DNA from 4 places in the Leptolyngbya sp. FACHB-261 genome. Region 1 is predicted to be linked to each of the others. Evidence: predicted binding sites of a transcription regulator. Region 1 holds the regulator's gene; each other region holds the start of a gene.
What was found. Region 1 encodes NtcA, which controls nitrogen genes in cyanobacteria. Its sites were predicted from a motif close to TTTGTANNNNNNNNTACAAA; they were not measured.
Positions count from the first base shown of each region.

Region 2: H6F94_RS20955 (DUF4278 domain-containing protein) is a predicted target of NtcA. The motif match lies at 1,922-1,941, and genes of this name have one in related genera.
Region 3: glnA (type I glutamate--ammonia ligase) is a predicted target of NtcA. The motif match lies at 1,772-1,791, and genes of this name have one in related genera.
Region 4: H6F94_RS27230 (acetamidase/formamidase family protein) is a predicted target of NtcA. The motif match lies at 2,471-2,490, and genes of this name have one in related genera.

Region 1 is NZ_JACJPL010000001.1:447,038-451,853, forward strand. Features, by position in the region: gene H6F94_RS02035 (DUF4335 domain-containing protein) at 1-362, shown strand, start outside; gene dps (DNA starvation/stationary phase protection protein Dps) at 493-1,020, opposite strand; gene fabI (enoyl-ACP reductase FabI) at 1,153-1,929, opposite strand; gene ntcA (global nitrogen regulator NtcA) at 2,185-2,856, shown strand; gene H6F94_RS02055 (3'(2'),5'-bisphosphate nucleotidase CysQ family protein) at 2,902-3,756, shown strand; gene H6F94_RS02060 (oligosaccharide flippase family protein) at 4,732-4,816, shown strand, end outside.
Region 2 is NZ_JACJPL010000027.1:286,797-291,612, forward strand. Features, by position in the region: gene H6F94_RS20945 (M16 family metallopeptidase) at 1-516, shown strand, start outside; gene H6F94_RS20950 (MFS transporter) at 602-1,804, shown strand; gene H6F94_RS20955 (DUF4278 domain-containing protein) at 1,991-2,290, shown strand; gene H6F94_RS20960 (transglycosylase SLT domain-containing protein) at 2,322-2,861, opposite strand; gene H6F94_RS20965 (M48 family metalloprotease) at 2,967-3,821, opposite strand; gene H6F94_RS20970 (DUF2834 domain-containing protein) at 3,978-4,676, opposite strand.
Region 3 is NZ_JACJPL010000027.1:394,397-399,212, forward strand. Features, by position in the region: gene H6F94_RS21445 (ABC transporter ATP-binding protein) at 13-1,737, shown strand; gene glnA (type I glutamate--ammonia ligase) at 1,931-3,355, shown strand; gene H6F94_RS21455 (ABC transporter ATP-binding protein) at 3,584-4,567, shown strand; gene H6F94_RS21460 (ABC transporter permease) at 4,564-4,816, shown strand, end outside.
Region 4 is NZ_JACJPL010000031.1:462,350-467,165, reverse strand. Features, by position in the region: gene acsF (magnesium-protoporphyrin IX monomethyl ester (oxidative) cyclase) at 1-896, opposite strand, end outside; gene H6F94_RS27230 (acetamidase/formamidase family protein) at 1,092-2,402, opposite strand; gene H6F94_RS27225 (hypothetical protein) at 2,831-4,402, shown strand; gene H6F94_RS27220 (hypothetical protein) at 4,646-4,816, opposite strand, start outside.

The DNA.
Region 1 (4,816 bases):
TCAGCAGCCTGCGTCAGCAGATCTACGACGAGATTGACAAAGCTTGGAGAACGACCCCGACTTTCCGCAGCGATCTCACCTACCGGCTCTCGGTCAATGCCAATGGCTTACTGACTGGCTACCGAGCTCTGGATGCAAACTCGGAGCAGTTTGTCAGAGATACGCCTTTACAATCCCTGCTCTACGTACCGGTGCCTACGCCCAATGCCACTCCCTCACCCGTTGAGACGTCCTCAACCTCGCAGGAGCCAACCGCACAGTTCGAAGCCACGTTCACACCGGACGGCAAGCTGAGTGTAGAACCCTACACGGAACCGGCTACAAGCGAAAGCGAGACTGCGACACCAGCAGCCTCGCCTTGACATAAATGAAAGCTCAAGTAACCTCCCTAGTCCAAACAGGGCTACGGAGGTTACTTATTTAGGCTCGATTGGATCTTAAATACCCCTGCCTTATACCTGCTTATGGCTAGGCTAAAGGCAACTAGACAGGCTAGTCCAGGGTTGCAGACGATTGCAGGTGGGCTTCTAAGAACCACAGGCGCATATCAACGGCGCGCGAGATCTCGGTGTAGAGATCAGCGGTGTCCTTGTCTCCTAGAGAATCAGAGTCGTCAATAGCCGTACGGATGCGGCTGCTGTACTGGCCGTAGCGCTCGACGAGGGCTTCGACGTGCTCTCTGCCTTCAACAGCTCCCAGGGGATACTCCGGTAAGGCAGAGGCCTCTGCGGCCATGCGCGCCGTTCCTTGGGCAATGCCACCGAGCGTTGTCGCTCGTTCAGCCAATAAATCCACGAAGCCCAGCACTTCCGTCGCTAGCTCATCAAACAGCAGATGCAGCTGGTAGAAGTTCATGCCCTTGACGTTCCAGTGAGCTTGCTTCACTTGGGTGTAAAGGTCGAGCGTGTCGGCCAGGTGCTGGTTCAACATGCCGATTAGCTGCGTGCGCTTCTCAGCAGGGATGTTGATGCGGCTCTGATACTGTGCGGTCTTTGCCGTCTTGGTCTGACTGACTGCCATCTTTAACTCTCCTGTCGCAGAGATACTAAAACGAACTCATTACGACTACGCTTAGTCTAGCAAGAAATGCCCTACTCTGTCAAAGGCGCAGTTGTCAAGCGTGCTTAAACCACGTCTGTAGGCGGAGTGAGATTAAGCTCCCATGATCTCGTAGCCACCGTCTACATAGATGATTTGGCCGGTGATGCCACTCGACAAGTCACTACACAAGAAGGCAGCCGTATTGCCCACTTCCAAGGGGGTAACCGAACGGCGGAGAGGCGCTACTTCTTCAACATGGTGGATCATGTCCAGGATGCCGCCAATTGCTGAGGATGCCAGTGTTCGAATCGGACCGGCAGAGATGGCATTCACGCGAATGTTTTGGGGGCCCAGCTCGGCAGCTAGATAGCGAGTGTTGCACTCAAGAGCGGCTTTAGCAGTGCCAGCTAGGTTATAGCCTGGGATCACCCGTACCCCGCCGAGGTAGCTGAGCGTTACTACGCTGCCTCCTTGAGTCATCAGGTGCTTTGTAGCTCCGCACAGTTGGACCAGTGAGTAGGCGCTGATATCAAGGGCTTGATTAAAGCCAGCGCGGGAGATGTCGCTGAAATTGCAAGTGAGGTCTTCTTTATTCACGAAAGCAAGGCAATGGATCAAGATATCCAGGCGACCCCACTTTTCCTGAATAGCAGCGACCATCTCCTCGATCTGCGCATCATTCTGGACATTGCAAGGCAGAAGCAAATCTGGGGCTAGTGGCTCGACCAACTCGGCAACCTTAGCGCGATAGCGATCTCGCTCATCGGGCAGGTAGGTGATAGCGAGGTTGGCTCCAGCCTTGTGCAAGGACTGGGCAATACCCCAGGCAATAGAACGATTGTTGGCAATGCCAGTGACCAGCGCATTTTTTCCGGTCAGGTCAAGCATGGATCTCTCCAGATCGGGTGGCGGCGTGACGAGATCTTACGATACAGCAGCCCTGCCTCTCTCCCGCTCCAGAATCCAGTCTCGTATCACCGCTCAGCAAAACTAAAGTCTGTTGTGATACCGTTTGGTCAAAATTGGTTACCTGTAATACAAACCGCAAGCCTTGAGTAGGTTTAAGTGATGAAAACTTAGTCAGGGCGTTCAGCAAGCCTTGAGATCATCCAGACCGGGAGGGATAGAGGTGGGGAAGGAACGATGGTTGTGACCCAAGATCGGCCTCTAGCGGCGGTTTTCCGCCAGATGAACAATGGTCTATTTCCGCCGATGGTGGAAACCTTCGAGCGGGGTAAGACAATCTTTTTCCCGGGTGACCCAGCGGAGCGAGTTTACTTTCTGCTCAAGGGAGCGGTCAAGCTTTCGCGGGTCTATGAAGCAGGTGAAGAAATCACCGTCGCCTTGCTACGCGAAAACAGTGTCTTCGGCGTGCTGTCTCTGATTACGGGCAACCGCTCTGACCGCTTCTATCACTCTGTGGCCTTCACCCCGGTGGAACTGGTTTCAGTGCCGATTGAGCAGGTGGAGAAAGCGCTCAAGGAAGACCCAGAACTCTCAATGGTGTTGCTGCGTGGCCTCTCCTCGCGCATTTTGCAAACCGAGATGATGATTGAGACCCTGGCCCACCGCGATATGGGCTCTCGTCTGGTGAGCTTCTTGCTGATCCTCTGCCGTGACTTTGGTGTGCCGGGCGCAGAGGGCGTCACCGTGGATCTGAAGCTCTCGCACCAAGCCATTGCTGAGGCTATTGGCTCTACGCGAGTTACCGTCACTCGGCTGCTGGGCGACTTGCGTAAGCAAAAGATGATCTCAATTCATAAGAAAAAGATCACGGTCCATAATCCAGTGCTGCTGGGCCGCCGTTTCACCTAATTTTTCAGGATCTCTAGAGGCGCAGCCTTCAGCTAGACTGCACCCATGACTTCAACTTTCATGCCCGATTTGTCCGCCCTGCTCCCCATCGCCCGCAACGCTGCTTGGGGCGCAGCCGATATTCTGCTGGAGCACTACAACGGCCACAGCGATTTGCAGGTAGACGAGAAGAAGGACGGCCCTGTTACGGCTGCAGATCTAGCCGTGAATCGTCATCTTCTGTCTACGCTTCAAACTGCCTTGGGCAATGAGCATTTTGCCTACCTCAGCGAGGAGACAGCTGACGTACCCAGCCGTTTTGAGAAACAGTGGGTTTGGATCATTGATCCGCTGGATGGCACTCGCGACTTTATTGACCGCACTGGCGAGTTTGCCGTTCATATTGCGCTGGTGCATCAAGGCCGTCCGGTATTGGCTGTCGTCGCTTATCCGATGGTGCAGAAGCTCTACACCGCTGTGCAAGGCCAGGGCAGTCAGGTAGAAACTCGGGATGGCACTGCTCATGCCTTGCAGGTGTCTGACCGGCAGCAGCCTGAGCAAATGCGTTTGATTGTGAGCCGCAGCCACCGGGACGGCAAGCTAGACCGCTTACTGGCCAAACTTCCAAAGGCGGACCAGCGGGCTGTTGGCAGCATTGGCTGTAAGTTCGCTTCGATCACAGAGCAGGAGACCGACTTCTACGTAGCCCTCTCTGGCAAAAGCGCACCCAAGGATTGGGATCTAGCTGCACCTGAACTAATTTTGACGGAAGCAGGTGGTCAGGTTAGCCGCTTTGACGGCAGCCTGCTGGAGTACAACCGCGCTGATGTGAGCCAATGGGGCGGCATCCTGGCCAGCAATGGCCATGCCCATAACAAGCTTTGTGCATTGGCAGAAGCAGCACTTGCAGAGGTGACATGAGAATGGCTGAGGGGTAACTTGGCTTAAGCTATACCAAGGCTTAGGCCAGCGGCTCCCCTCAATCTTCCAGGGATTTTCGTGTTGAACCTCGTTCAGCACCTCTAGGCTGCTTACCTGACATCAGAGGCTCTGTGAAGCTGAAGTGAGGCATCAGCCAACTTTCTTTTTGGCTGATGAAGACTCTGAGGAGAGTCCATTTCGAGTGTTTCAGTAAAAATACTAGTCACTTATTATCAGGCTGTGCAGCCAAAACTTCTGACGCTTTTTGCATCTACCCGTTGAATATGAGCATCTGCAACTATGGATATCATTGCTCAGTCTAGGGCAGATGGATTGCAGTATTAAGCAAGGAGTTGCATAAGCCAATGTAGAACGTTAAAGATACTCCTAGCCAGATTGCTAATCAGCTAGATGAGTTTCCTGATAACGCTCTAAAGGATTGTATATAGCTGGTGGACTTCTAGTTTCCACTTGCCTAGAGTTCAGTCGCACCCTAGCTGTTCTAGCTGAGGAGTACCTTGATGCATCTATTGCCAAAACTTGCCTGCAAAAACTATCTCGGCTTGGTTCAGCTACCCGCCGCTCTATTGTAAATACTTCTCGGGGTAGATGGCAATCTTCCTCTAGGTTCTGACTTTCACCGGCTACAGGCTTAGGTTGCTATCTCATTCATTGCAGACTTGCTTAGACAGACGCCGGGAGCGAACTGAGCAGGTTTAGCTTAGCAGTAGGCTGCTGTTGGACATTTGGCAAGATGTTCACTGTGTCTACTAAGCACTGTTACTCAGTTTTTTTGTAAGAATGCTTTCCGTCGCGCTTATTGCGCCTCCCTTTTTCAGGTTATTCGTCTGTATCTTTGATATTTCTAGATAAATTTAGAGCCTTAAGGCCTAAAAATTTAGGTCTTGACCTTAGCATCGGCATCCGTAAGTATTTGAGTTCAAAATAGGTCTGCTGATTATAGGGCGACGTCATTTGCTAGGAAACTCCCTCTCAATATTGATCAACCGGTTAGTACAAAGCCTCACCACCTTTGCATTAGTTGCAGCTATTGCTCGTC
Region 2 (4,816 bases), on a different contig from region 1:
ATCCGCACACGCCAGGGTCTTGCTTACTCGGTTTACGGTTACTGGTCTGCCAACTTTGACTACCCAGGCATCTTCATTGCTGGCGGTGAAACCCGGTCCGACGCGACGGTGCAGATGATCCGTTCAGTCATTGAAGAAATTGAACGGGTTCAGCGTGAACCCGTCACAGCGCAAGAACTGCAACTCGCGAAAGACTCGGTTCTCAGTTCCTTTGTCTTCAACTTTGAGGATCGTTCACAAACCCTGTCGCGCTTGATGCGCTACGAGTATTTTGGCTATCCCAAAGACTTTATCTTTCAGTACCAACGCGGCGTGCAGGCAACCACGGTTGCCGATATTCAGCGAGTCGCGAAAGCACACCTCAAACCTGACCAGCTCACTATCCTAGTGGCAGGTAACTCTAAGGCGATTCGTCCGTCACTGAGTACCTTGAAGCCCACAGAAACTGTTCAGGCAGTTGACATCACGATTCCTGGTACCGCTGCCGCTCAGCCCACTGCCGGTAGTCGTTCCTAGCGTTGCTTCTGGGGTTGCATAGACTTAGCGATATGCAACCCTGGGAGTCGGCTGATGATTCAGGTGATGCTTCTACCCCTCATTTATGAACCAACCCAGTCATGGTTACAGAGTGCGCTGGCTTGGCGTAGCGATTTCCTTTTATGCCTTCATTGCCATCGGTGTGGCTGAGGGCGGATTAGGCGTATTGCTGCCTTCAATCTTGACGACGTATCAGCTGACCCCGGCCACGATTACCCTGCTGTTCCTTAGTCAGGTCATTGGCTATCTGGTGGCTGCGCTCAGCAGCAGTTTGCTCAGCAGCCAGTTAGGCTTAGCTCGCCTATTGCTGTTAGCAGCGACCCTATTGGCAGGCTGCTTGGGAATTTATGCTGTGGTAGCTAGTTGGCCCCTGATGGTGGCGACTGGAGTGCTCTTCGGCCTGGGCATTGGCTGGATCGATGCAGGTATCAACACCTATCTTGCAAATGACCAGCGCAACGCCGATCTGATGGGTATCCTGCATGCCTTCTATGGGCTTGGGGCCTTGTTGGGTCCAGCCATTGCCACAACGTTGCTGGCCTTGGCCTTGAACTGGCGACAGGTTTACCTGGTATTTGCGGTAATGGTTGGGATACTGGTGCTGGCTCTGCTTTGGGCGGTGGTGACTCAAGATCGGTCGCTAACAACCAAACTAGATACTGCTGCTCCCAGTGCTAGGGCTAGTCTGCGTCTCGCGCTCAAAATGCCAGTCATCCTGGCAGCCAGCCTGTTTCTAATGGTTTATGTCGGTCTGGAAAGCTCTCTGGGTAATTGGGCCTACAGTGTTCAAACGATCAGTCGGGGCACCCCAGAACTCGTCGCAGGCTACAGCGTCAGTGCTTACTGGTTCGGGCTTAGTCTGGGGCGTTTACTGACCGGGCGAGTAGTGGCCCTAGTCGGTGCCGTCAAAAGCATCAGCGGCTCACTCGCTCTATTAACGGTTGGGTTGCTGGCTTGGTGGCTGCTGCCAGGGCAACTATTGAGCCTGCCTCTGTTGGGCTTGGCCCTAGCCACCATCTTTCCCACCACTATTTGGTTGATGCCACAACGGCTACCCGCGCATCTAGTTCCAGGCGCGATTAGCTTAATGACTGGTCTAGCTGGTTTTGGCGCAGCAGTGATTCCAACAGCCGTGGGTTGGCTCGCCGACCGAGTGGGTCTAGAGAGCATTCCAGTAATGATGCTGCCACTGGTTGTTCTGATGATTGGCTTGCATTACTGGTTGTCACAAATCCCTGCCTCTAGTGCGGCTCCCCCTGCCTCTTAAGCGCAAAGGCTTTCTGGTAGGCTTTCTACCAATTCTTAAGCGACGAATACATCTAGCTCAGTCTCCAGCTAGACAGCCGAATCTTCCTGTTCGGCTAAAGTTAGGTATCGAAAAGATTCGGTAACAATAGATACAGAAATAAAATCAATAACCTTTCAATTTCTCAGCTTCTGGAGATAACCTCAAATGCACCTATCTTTTCGTCGAGCCAGCCACGGTTACATCCTCTCGATTGTTGGCCTCCTACCTGAAGCCATCCGAGGCCGGTACCGTGGGCAGCCTTTTGAGCTGCCCAGAGCAGAGATTCAACGCGGACCAGAAACCATCCGGGGAATGTATCGGGGGCAAGCCTTTGAGCAACCGAAGTTGGTGGCCAAGGTCAGACCAAGTCGGCGGCGAGTCGAATTGTGCTATCGCGGCTCGGCCTATTTGGGCGGTCCAGATAGAACGGAGCGAGCAGTCAAGGCGCAGAAATCAGCTCCTTGACCCTAAGCTTTAAGTCGCTTAACTAGCTCATTTAAAGCGATTCGCATTGCTCAATTTGCTCAGCCTTGCTAGCAACTTCGAGAGAATATTCAGCGATTGAAGGATAGAGTTGCCCGTTGAAAACTTGCGGCTCGGTATCACCCCACAAACTACCTTCACCGCTGTACCACTTAGCTGCTACAAAGCGTTTAGCCTCCCAAGAGTCTCCTGTCTGTCCCAAAGCTTCGTAGTAATACTGGCTTAGCTTATAAGCAGCGATTTGATCCTGGATGTCTGGGTTTTCTAGAAATTCATCGGTCGAGACAACTTCACCGAGGACTTCTTGGGACCAGCTAATGACATTCTCAGGTAAAACTTGCCAGCGCCCTAAAGCGCCAGACTCAGGGTTCACAGCCTGGTAATCGTCGCCACTTTCCTGCTCTGAGATTGCAGCGGTAATGGCAGCGATTTCTTGTTCTGGCTCCAGGTTTTGAGAGCAGGCTAGGCTGGGTGTAGCAGACAGAGTCCACCCTAGGCTTAACGTGCCTAAACTGCTACATCTCAACCAATTTTTGATGCTTCGGTTCAGCATAAATAAATCTCCAGCAATGAGCCATGTTGCATTTCTGCTTTGCTGATCATGGCTAGAGATTTTGCAGACCGGAATAGAGGCTTCCCCCCTTATGCTGAAGGGGTCTTAACCCCGACCCGGGAGTCGGGAGCCAACGATTTGACTAAAGCGCTCTCGCCCCAACTCTAGATTTTGAGGAACGCCATTAGGATAGTTCTCTGCAATCAAAGCTTGCAGACGTTCAATGCGATTGCTAGGGCTAGGGTGAGAGCTGAAAAACTCCGATTGCCTACCCCCTCCTGCGGCGCCCAATACACGCATCAGCTCCACAATTGCTTGAGGGTTATAACCCGCCTCGGTCATAAAGCGAAAACCCAAGCGGTCACTTTCGAGTTCGTCATCCCTGCCGTATCTCAAGCTGACTAGCTGATTGACTGCTACTGCCAAGACTGCCGCTTGTTGTCCACGCCCCTGTTCATCCGTGGTCGCCACGCCCACTGCGGTGACTAACGCTGAGCCAAGCTGTTGCTTAGCCAAATGTTCGGCTCCATGCCGTGCTATTACATGTCCAGCTTCATGCCCGAGCACAGCTGCTAGCTGCGCTTCCGAAGACAGTAACCGAAGCAAACCAGCCGTTACAAATACCTGACCGCCTGGTAATGCAAATGCATTCACTGTTTGCGGATCTCGCAGTAAGTGAAACTCGAAAGGATAGGGAGACTGAGCCACAACAGACTGCTGCACAACTCGCCCCCCAACCTGGTCAACATATTGCTGCAAGCCTGAGTCAGGATAGAGGCCACCATGCTGAGCTGCCATCTCTGAACGAGCTTGCAAACCTAGCGAAACTTCCTGACGAGCCGTCAGTTGTACCCGTTGGGTCTCGCCAGTAATCGGATTCTCGACAGTGGTAGTGCAGTAGCTCAGCAGACCAAACAGCCCGACCATGAGCCCAATCGCCAGACGAATCAAGCATCCCACTGTTGTTCTCCTACCCGACCAGTTGAGTAACTGTTGGGCAACTTGTTGAGTTTATCTTTGTACCCGGCCCAGTACGCAGATCTTACCTACAGGCGGAGCTTTAGTCTGTTTTTTGCCAGGAGCTTTTTTGTTTGAAGGGCCTTCAGTAGAGAGCGACTACGAGCCTTGAGCTTCAGCCTTAGCAGGCAGAGGGTCAGGTGTCACCAGTGTTGGTATGAGCGGCGGACGCAGCGCTAGATAAGCAGCCGATCCCAACAGGGGAACCAAGGCAACTCCCCAAAACACTAGCGGGTTGCTCAAGCCACGGCGAGCCATATCGTCACCCAGCAGAGCAGGGAACAGCACACAGAGTAAGCAAAAATCGAGACTCATGACGTGGATGAAACGGCTGGTTTGCCACTGTTGGGCAAAGTCCTGCCAGTCGCCATTGCTAAGACCATAAACGAGCAAGACTACGGCTCCAAGGCCCAGAAGCACGCCTGTCCAGCGGGAATCTTGTATTTTCAGCCAAAGACCTTTGGCTCCGTGAAACTCACCGTTGGGCTTGCGTAATGCCAGATAGGGCAAAAGCGCAAAAGCACCAACTGCCAGCATCGCCCCTGCAAATGGCCAAGCCGGTGGCTTCTGCATTCTGCCGTCAATAAAGAGTAGACAGCCGTAGATTAAGGGCCAAACGCCCATCAGGTTAAAAAGGGCCACCACTAATGGGTTGATGCCACCTACCTGCCCTGTTGAGAGCCTTTGGATTAGGTCCAAGGTATCGGGTTGATCCGGGGGCGCTCCTAAAAAAGCGTAGGCAACAAAACCTATCCAAAGCAGCCCAAAGCCTAGCTGTCTGGTCATCTCTTTCGTCATCTGCACTTAACTCCCCTGACTTCTACAGTTTTTCCTGTCTCTATTCCTTTACAAAGGGTTACATCTAAGGGCAGAGCCTGCTTCCCGCTAATGGCTTGTCTTTCAGCCTTTGGATAGCGCTGCCGTTGCCCCCCACTCGC
Region 3 (4,816 bases), on a different contig from region 1:
GCAACTGAGTCTGTGAAGCGTTCTACCTACTGGCAGCTCCTGGCATATCTTCGTCCACAGACTGCAACCATTGCTGTGGCGACGGTCTGCACTATTGGCTTTGTCCTCTCAATGCCACTGCTGGCTCATCTGGCTCAGCTGATTGCCGATTATGTGGGCCGTGGCGATGTACAGGGGATCAGCCGTCTAGTAGGAGTCACCGTGCTGGTGTTTCTGGTGCGGGGCTTGCTGCAATATGGGCAAGACTCGCTGATGGCACAGGCTGCCCTGCGCATTGGTATGGATGTGCGCAATCGGGTTTACGCCCATCTGCACACGCTCAATTTGGACTATTTTGAAACCTCGCGAACGGGCGACCTGTCCTACCGGCTAACGGAAGATGTGGACCGGATCGGCGAGGTGATCAATAAGTTCTTTCACCAGTTCGTGCCCTGTGTACTGCAACTGATCGCAGTTCTGGCCTACATGGTCTATTTGAACTGGCAGCTGACCTTGGCAACTTTGCTGGTGGCACCGGTGATCGGTCTGCTAATCGGTTGGTTTGGTAATCGCCTTCTGGCCTTGTCACGCCGCAGCCAGTCCCGAATTTCCGACCTCTCGTCCTTGCTCACCGAAGTGTTCTCTGGGGTGCGGTTGGTGCGAGCCTTTGCGGCAGAGGACTATGAGGTACGGCGCTTTAAATACCAGGCCGAGCGCAACCGGCGCGCTAAGTATTCCGCCGAACAGGTCAAGGCAATTCAGTACCCAGTCGTGGGTTTTTTGGAAGCGATGGGGGCCTTGCTGGTGTTTTGGTTGGGCAGTTGGCAAATTGCTCAGGGCAACCTGACCGGCAGTCAGTTTGTGGGCTTTATTGCAGGCATTGCCCTGCTGATGGATCCCATTAATCTTCTAACCAGCAACTTCAATGAACTTAAGCAGGCAGAAGCCTCAGCAGATCGGGTGATTGAGCTGCTTCAGGTTCAGCCCACTGTGACTGAGCAGCCCCAAGCTCCCGATCTGCCGCCGATTACTGGCAAGGTGGAATTCTGTCAGGTTGGCTTTAGCTATGCACTGGGTCAGCCCGTCTTAGAGAACCTGAGCTTGCGGGTGATGCCAGGCGAAGTGGTGGCGCTAGTCGGTTCCTCCGGCGCGGGCAAGAGCACCCTGGTCAATCTGCTCCTGCGTTTTTACGATCCTCAGGCCGGTCAGATCCTGATCGACGGCGTCGATGTCCGCAGCGTGACCCTACGTAGCCTGCGCCGTCAGATCGGTATCGTGCCCCAGGAAACAATCTTGTTCACCGGCACGATCGCGCAAAATATTGCCTTTGGTCAGGACAGCTTCGACCTGCAAAAAGTTCAGGAAGCAGCGCAGATCGCCAATGCTCACGACTTCATCTCAGCCTTGCCTCAGAGCTATGAGACTTGGGTGGGCGAACGGGGCGTTAACCTCTCCGGTGGCCAGCGTCAACGCCTCGCCATTGCTCGGGCGGTGCTCCTGGACCCGCGCATTCTGATCCTCGATGAGGCTACCTCCTCATTGGATGCAGAATCGGAGGCACTGGTGCAAGAAGCCTTGACCCGCCTAATGCCGGGACGAACTGTCTTGGTGATTGCCCATCGCCTAACCACAGTGCGCAACGCTGACCGCATTCTGGTACTGGAGCGGGGCCACGTGGTGGAATCTGGAAACCACGAAGAATTGATGGCTCAAGAGGGTCGTTACGCTCAGTTCCACGCCCGCCAGTTCCAGTTGTGATTTTGTATCGGCATTTAACAGTTTCACCCCGGAATTGGTATTCTAAACTACAAAATCGCCTCTGCTCTGTCTCTAGGATGAGTGGGTGCTGTGCGGGCCAGACAGCTTTAGATATCAGCTTGGTTCAGAGCTTGCAAGGCACGACCGGAAACTGTCGTCAACCCGCCACGCGCCAGAGATTAAGGAGAATTTCATGGCCCAGACCCCTCAAGAAATCTTGAGTCTGATTAAAGATCAAGGCATCAAAATCATTGATCTGAAGTTCATCGATACGCCAGGCACCTGGCAACACCTCTCGGTCTACTATGACCAGATCGATGAAAGTTCCTTCACCGATGGCGTGCCCTTTGACGGCTCCAGCATCCGAGGCTGGAAGGCAATCAATGAATCGGACATGTCGATGGTCCTGGACCCGACCACGGCCTGGATCGATCCCTTCATGGAAGAGCCAACCCTAAGCGTCATCTGCTCAATTATTGAGCCGCGCACGGGTGAGCCCTACAGCCGTTGCCCCCGCGTCATCGCCTCCAAGGCAGTCGATTACCTCAAGTCCACGGGCATTGGTGACACTGCCTTCGTTGGCCCGGAAGCTGAGTTTTTCATCTTTGATAACGTTCAGTTTGACCAGACTGAACACCAAGGCTTCTACATCGTCGACTCAGTGGAAGGCCGCTGGAATTCTGGGCGGGAAGAGCCAGGTGGCAACCTAGGTTACAAGCCTCGCTACAAGGAAGGCTACTTCCCCGTTGCGCCTACCGATTCTTCCCAGGACCTCCGCACCGAGATGCTCCTGACGATGGCTAAGTGTGGAGTGCCAATTGAAAAGCATCACCACGAAGTTGCTACCGGTGGTCAGTGCGAGCTAGGCTTCCGCTTTGCTGAGCTGATCAAGGCTGCCGACTACTTGATGACCTACAAGTACTGCATCAAGAACGTCGCCAAGCGCTATGGTAAGACGGTCACGTTCATGCCCAAGCCACTGTTTAACGACAACGGCTCCGGTATGCACACGCACCAGTCGATCTGGAAAGATGGTCAGCCGTTGTTCTTCCAGGAAGGCAATTACGCTGACCTGAGCGAGATGGCTCTCCACTACATCGGCGGCATTCTGCGGCACGCTCCCGCTCTACTGGCCTTCACCAACCCCACCACCAACTCCTACAAGCGTTTGGTGCCTGGGTTTGAAGCGCCAGTCAACCTAGCCTATTCTCAGGGCAACCGTTCGGCCTCGATCCGGATTCCCCTGTCTGGCAAGAGCCCTAAGGCTAAGCGCCTAGAGTTCCGTTGCCCCGACGCCACCGCCAATCCCTATCTGGCCTTTTCTGCCATGCTGATGGCAGGCCTAGATGGGATCAAGAACAAGATCCATCCGGGTGAGCCTCTGGACGTAGACATCTACGACCTGACCCCCGAGGAACTGGCCAAGGTGCCCTCCACTCCTGGCTCTCTACTAGATGCGTTGGAGGCTCTACGGGCCGACCACGAATTCCTGCTCCAGGGCAACGTCTTCACCGAGGACTTCATTAACACCTGGATCGAGTACAAGCTCGACAACGAGGTGAACCCGATGCGTCTGCGTCCTCACCCCTACGAGTTCGCTCTGTACTACGACTGCTAATAGTACGACGCTAATCCGACTGCCAGTCGGTCGTCCTGCGTTTCAGTTTGGTTCTGTGCTTACAATCTCTGCCCCTGGGATCAGGGGCAGTTTTTTGATCTCTGATTCTTTAATCTCTGAGTGGCACTTCAATCCGTCTTTAAGCTGGTAGGTAACTCAACCTCAGGGTCTGAGTGTTTAGAGTGAGTATCTACCTGCATCTACTTCAGGAAAGAGCAAGGGAAAAGCATGTCGATTATTGTGGCTGAGGGCTTGCGCAAAGCCTATTCCATTGCAGTCAAGGAACCAGGTTTAGCAGGTACCCTCTCCTATTTTCTGCGCCGTCAGTACCAACAAGTCGAGGCCGTGAAGGGAGTCTCGTTTCAGATCGAACCAGGCGAGGTTGTAGGCTTTTTGGGTCCCAATGGCGCGGGCAAAACCACCACGCTGAAGATGCTGACCGGCTTGATTTATCCCTCCGGTGGGCGAGTGAAGGTGGCTGGGCATGTGCCTTTCCAGCGTCGAGCTGCGTTTCTGCAAAAGATCACGCTGGTCATGGGACAGAAGCAGCAACTGATCTGGGATCTGCCCGCTCTTGACTCTCTAAAAATCAATGCTGCCGTTTACGGCATTCCCGACTCAGACTTCCGGCGGCGGGTGGGAGAATTGGTCGAAATGCTGAGCCTAGCGGGTAAGCTCAACCAGCCTGTGCGCAAGCTCTCCCTAGGCGAACGCATGAAGGCTGAACTGCTGGCTGCCCTGCTACACCAGCCCTCAGTGTTGTTTCTAGACGAGCCCACGTTGGGGCTGGATGTCAACGCTCAAGTGAGTGTGCGCGATTTCTTACGCGAGTATAACCAGCGCTACGGCGCTACAGTTCTACTAACCAGCCACTACATGGCTGACATTACAGCGCTGTGTCAGCGCGTGATGCTGATCCACGAAGGACGGCTGATCTATGACGGTAGCTTGGAGAGCCTGTTCAACCGCTTTGCTCCCTACCGCGAGGTTCAGCTTGAGCTGGCCCAGCCTATGGCCAAAGCCGATCTCTTAACCTACGGAGACCTGGAATCCGTCGAGGGGCGTTCGGTGCGCTTCTGTATCAAGCGAGATTTATTAACACGCACGCTCTCTCGGATTCTGGCTGAGTTAGAGGTATTGGACCTGACCGTAACGGATCCACCGATTGAAGAGGTGATCGGACGGGTATTTCGGACGGGGGTGGCATCATGAGGAGCTTTTGGCGCAGGGCACGGGTCTTGAGTACGGTCTATTACGCCTACATGACCGAGTACCGAGCAGAACTCCTGTTGTGGGTGCTGTCTGGGGTGCTGCCCTTCATCTTGATGGGGGTCTGGATGGAGGCCGCCCAAGGCGGACGCTTCGGCCTAGGCCCACTAGACTTTGCTCGCTATTTCCTGGCTGCCTTTGTAGCACGGCAGTTCTCGGTGGTTTGGGTAGTTTGGGAATTTGAGCGGGAAG
Region 4 (4,816 bases), on a different contig from region 1:
AACTCCGGATTGGCCGTATCGAGAACAACTGGGAAAACCTTAGCGGCATCACGGTTAGTCTTCTCGATCACATCCAAGTCATAATCGCGAGGATTCATGCCCAGGAGTTGATAAAACTCAGGACGGAGAGCCACATCGTTCATGTACATGGTGGCGAACACCGACAACAGGAAGAAGCGGCACCACAACTTCGCTTTCCAGTCATTCAAAAACTGGGGCTGCGACTTCATCAACAGCGCGAAGAAGTCACCGTGGCGGCTTTCATCCTGGCACCAATTCTCGAAGAATTGGAAGATGGGGTAGATGCGATTTTCGGGATGCGCTTCCAGGTGGCGATAGATTTTGATGTAGCGCCAGTAGCCAATTTTCTCGGACAGATAAGTCGCGTAGAAAATAAACTTGGGTGCGAAATAGGTGTAGCTCTTACTCTTGGTTAAGAATGACAGGTCCAGCGCCAGATTGAAGTCTGACATGGCCTTGTTGAGGAAACCTGCATGACGCGCCTCGTCACGGCTCATCAAGTTGAAGCATTCCGCCAAAACAGGGCTGCTGTCTTTGAGCTTGCGTGAGAGTTCCTTATAAAGCAGAAAGCCTGAAAATTCAGCAGTACAAGAACGCTCTAGAAACTCGACAAACAAGCGGCGGGCTTCCGGGTCGAGGTGATCCAGCGACTGATTGAAGGCATCCCCACGCACGAAATGGTGACGATTGTAGTCCGTGCGGAACTCATCTAGGAGTGCCTGAAAGTCAGCTTCTCGGCTGGAGATATCCAGCTCAGCCATCTCCTCGAAGTTGGTGGTGTAGAAGCGGGGCGTCAGGATCGTGTCCTTAGACGGAACCTTCACGCCGGGGCGCTGCTCTTGGAGCGAGTCTGCTTTATGAAGGGAATCTACCATCGTCTCTTGCTTTGACCTGAACGCTTGCTAACTGAGGATTAGTGTCATCAGTCTACCAGTGCCCTCGGCTTGCAACGAGCGTTTGAGAGGGGTGAAGCGTTAAGAAGTATTGCCTGAGCTAAACGGTTTGAGTATGACTAGGGGCAGCTTGCAGGTGGATTGAGTGGTGAGACTACCCCTAGAACTCATGCAGCCTTAGCTTGAATAGGGTGTGGGCAAGAACAGGCTCTTGGGCAGCGCCGCATGACAGCCCTGGCGCATATCCACCACCTGTGTCACGCCAAAATCTACCGCAACAGACATCAAGGTGTAGGCTTCATCAGCGCTCATGGCTCGCTTCGTTTGTAGAAACTTCAACATTTGATCCGCTGATTGACGCATGGCCTTGTTGAGGTCTTCATTGAAGCCGTGGGTAATCCAATGGGTATCAGTTTCCAGAATGGGATTGGTAATGGGGAAATCTTTGATCACAAAGATCTGAAGATAGCCATTGAGCGAAGCTTCAATTGCAGTGCCAGCCAGTTCGGCATCACCTTGAGCCATGTGCGGATCACCGATAAAGAAATTGGCTCCTCTATTGAAAACCGGGTAATACATCGTGGCTCCAGCGCCGATGCGCCAGTTGTCAATATTGCCGCCAAAAGGACCCGGTGGGATACTGTTAATCCGCCCACTTTCACCTGGCGCTACACCCATAACGCCGAAGTGAGGACGCATAGGAATCGCAACTTTGGTTTTGAAAGGTTGACGGCTAGCAGCATCAGGAGCAGTTACAAAACCGGCTTTGTCATACAGCGGTCGCCCTTTGAAATCATAGGCAAATGCTGGTTGAGCTAGACCCGCCTCAAAGTCGAGTTTATAGATAGTAATGCGCTCTTTTTTGAAGGCGTCGTAGAGGTAGCCCCAGTGGGCAGCAATGTTACTGCCATAGGGCAGCCGTGGCTGAGTTTTCAGAATTCGGACCATCAGCGTATCGCCTGGCTCCGCGCCTCGGACGGCAATCGGGCCAGTCATCACATGCACGCCTGGGCCCCGGTCAGTTACCTTGTCATAGACTTCTTTGACCCCCGTATCCATCAGTAAATCGGGAGCATCCCCTGCGTGATGTGTGAGGGCTTCGACATAGACAATATCGCCAGAGTCAATCGTCAAAACGGGAGGCAGAGTTTTATCAAAAAAGCCCCAAAAGCAAGTCTGTGGTGTGGCTTTGAGGATGTGAATATTACCAGCATCGCGAATTGAATCAGCGGCTGCAACGGTTTCTGCCTGGGCTTGTTCTGGGTTGCGTAAGAAACCAACTGCGTAATCTGCACCTAACGCTGCGGCGGCCCCGCTAGAAACTAAAAAGGCCCGCCGCGACTGCTTCGATAAAAATTGCGCTGGGGGATCCGGTTCACTCACTTCCGAATCAAGATTTGCTAAGCCATGCGTGTGATCATTACAGTCATGACCTACTCCATGATCCGATCGAGGATTTTGCTCGGAATCGTGCTCATGTTGCGCCATCAATCATTCTCCATGCCTCTAAAGGCCTGCAACATCAGCCCGGATTTTAGAGAGCTAGAACGCTGTTTTTTGTATTCTTAAACACGAAGACTTGAGGCTCAACATAAATTAAAAACCTAAAGTAAAAAAAGCAAAAAAACGGTGTCAACTGCGGTTGAAAATGCACAAACAGAGCTTTGAATTCAGTTTGCTCGTAATGTTTTAAGAGTTGATTCTATGCTCTGATTGCCCCTTTGCTGCCAAACAAACTGTTTTGGGGCGCAAAAATCACTCGACTAGGTGAATCCATTGGATGAGGGCAAAAGCGCCTGGACGGTGTGAGCCTAAGCCTGGGAACTTCCTGCTCCCCAACTAGGTCAGCTCAATTCCGAGCCTTGATTTTGGTCGCTACCTTCGTTTAGTCCCTGCCTCTGGATCCGAAATTGCTCATGAGAGTCGCCTCGCTACTTGGTCTGGCCTGTTTGCTCGGTGCTTGTGCAAGGTCTGCACCGAATCTTGTCTCTGGCAGTCCCACTGCAACTGAACCGCCGGCCAATTGTCCTGCCCCAGTTAGCGACTTGCCTACGCCTAGCACCTCATTCTATGAAGCGGATGGTTCCAAAGCCACTGTCAACTTCGTGAATGCTAATGACCGCTTTGACTATCGCCCTCGCAACATTGTTAGTGATAGCGACACAATCAAGTTTCAAGCTCGGGAATACGATTTCGTTTATTGTCGAGCCAACCAATCCTGGACGGTTCAACCGGGTACTTTACCCGCAGAACTTGCTAGACCAGAAAGTTATCAGCAAGCTAGCAATCCACCTCTAAACCGGGTCGAATTCCAGGATCAAACTTACGAATATCGAGCCCTGACTCGCGATGACAAAGTCATTTTCGAGGTAGGTAAAGCTCAGAGTAGCCCGCCCCAGCAGCAGGTGCTCTACACCTTAGAGGAAGTGAAACAAGCGGGGGTGGGAGTGGGCTTGGGCTCTGCTTCAGCAACCACACCAGTCGTCTATAACAATCAGCTCTGGTGGGCAGTCACCTCCCAACAAGGGGAAGGGAATGCCGGTATTGCTACCCTGGTCAACTATGACCCCAAAACCCAGAAATTAACACTGGTTAAACCCAAGACCTTACAGATTCAGCAAATTACTGATCTAGCAATTACGGGCAAACCAACCGCACCAACCTTTTGGCTGGGCACCATGCGCTCTGGCGAAGGTAATCCGTCTCTTTCCAGCTTGGGCCTAGTCGCTTATCGCCCTGGAGTGCAAGATCCTAACCAGGGTTCGATGACCTCTTACAACGTCAACAACAGTCCCATAGTTGGTGCCATACCGCAAAAATTGAAGCTTGAACAAGATACTCTCTGGGTCAGCACTGGTAACGGGGTTTGTGCCTTGCAATGGGCAAATCCCGAAGTGACTCAAAGCTGGTCTTGCTGGCGGTTTACGGCCACAGCCGAGCTACCCCAATCCGGCTTGGCGCTCTTTAAGAGTCTGACTCAAAAAGAGCCAGGAACCACAACGCTACAGCCAGATGCCGGTCCGGTTGAAGTTCTGTGGTGGATGCCCTTAAACCTGACTGAAGCTAACCCCACGGGCCGCTACGAAATCCGTTATGAGCCAGGCTTTACGGCAACCATCAACACGGGGATTTCACCCCTGCCGGAGCAGGCAGTTCGTGTCCCCGATACGCCTGCTGTTTACTGGCCCGCTTCTGACTGGCACTGGAATGGCGAACGGTTTGTTCGCAGCTTAGACGAAGTTCCAGTCAATTATTCTGGCGGTGGTTTTCGTGGCGTTGGGCCTGAGCCAAACTTCTTGCAACAAAACAACTGGAACGCTATGCGCGGTGATTTAGATCTGCTCAATGCCAATGAGCAATCGATTGAGGTGCGCTATCACTCGGCTTGGGCAGAAGACGTTGCCCTGAAACCCCGACCCACAGTAATAGCTCAAGAGCCCGTTGCTAATCGCCAGCCCAACCCTCTAGCTGTGAAAGCAACTCCCTAAGTAGTTTGGCTTGATAGTTTCTTGCTGGTTTGGTTCATTAGTTTTAAGCCTGCTTTTTTCAGACTTTTCTGCAACACTGACTTGGCTCGCCAGCTACTTAGCCAAACCATTTCAAATCATTTACAGACTAGCCAAAACAAATCTGGGCCAAAATAGATTTAAGCCGAAACAGATTTAAGAGCCAGATGGAAGCCGTTGGTTCAGGCTTCTATCTGGCTCCTAAGTCATCTTTCGACAACCGAACTACATCTTGCCGTTCTGCATCACTTGTTGCAGGTGCTGACGGATTTCCTGCGCATGCTGCAGGTCAGCTTGCTTTAGCCGTTCAAACAATTCTGCACAGGGCTGAGAACCCAGCGATTCAGCGTCTTGTTTGTAGGTGTCATATGCCTTTAGGGCTTCAGACTTATTTTG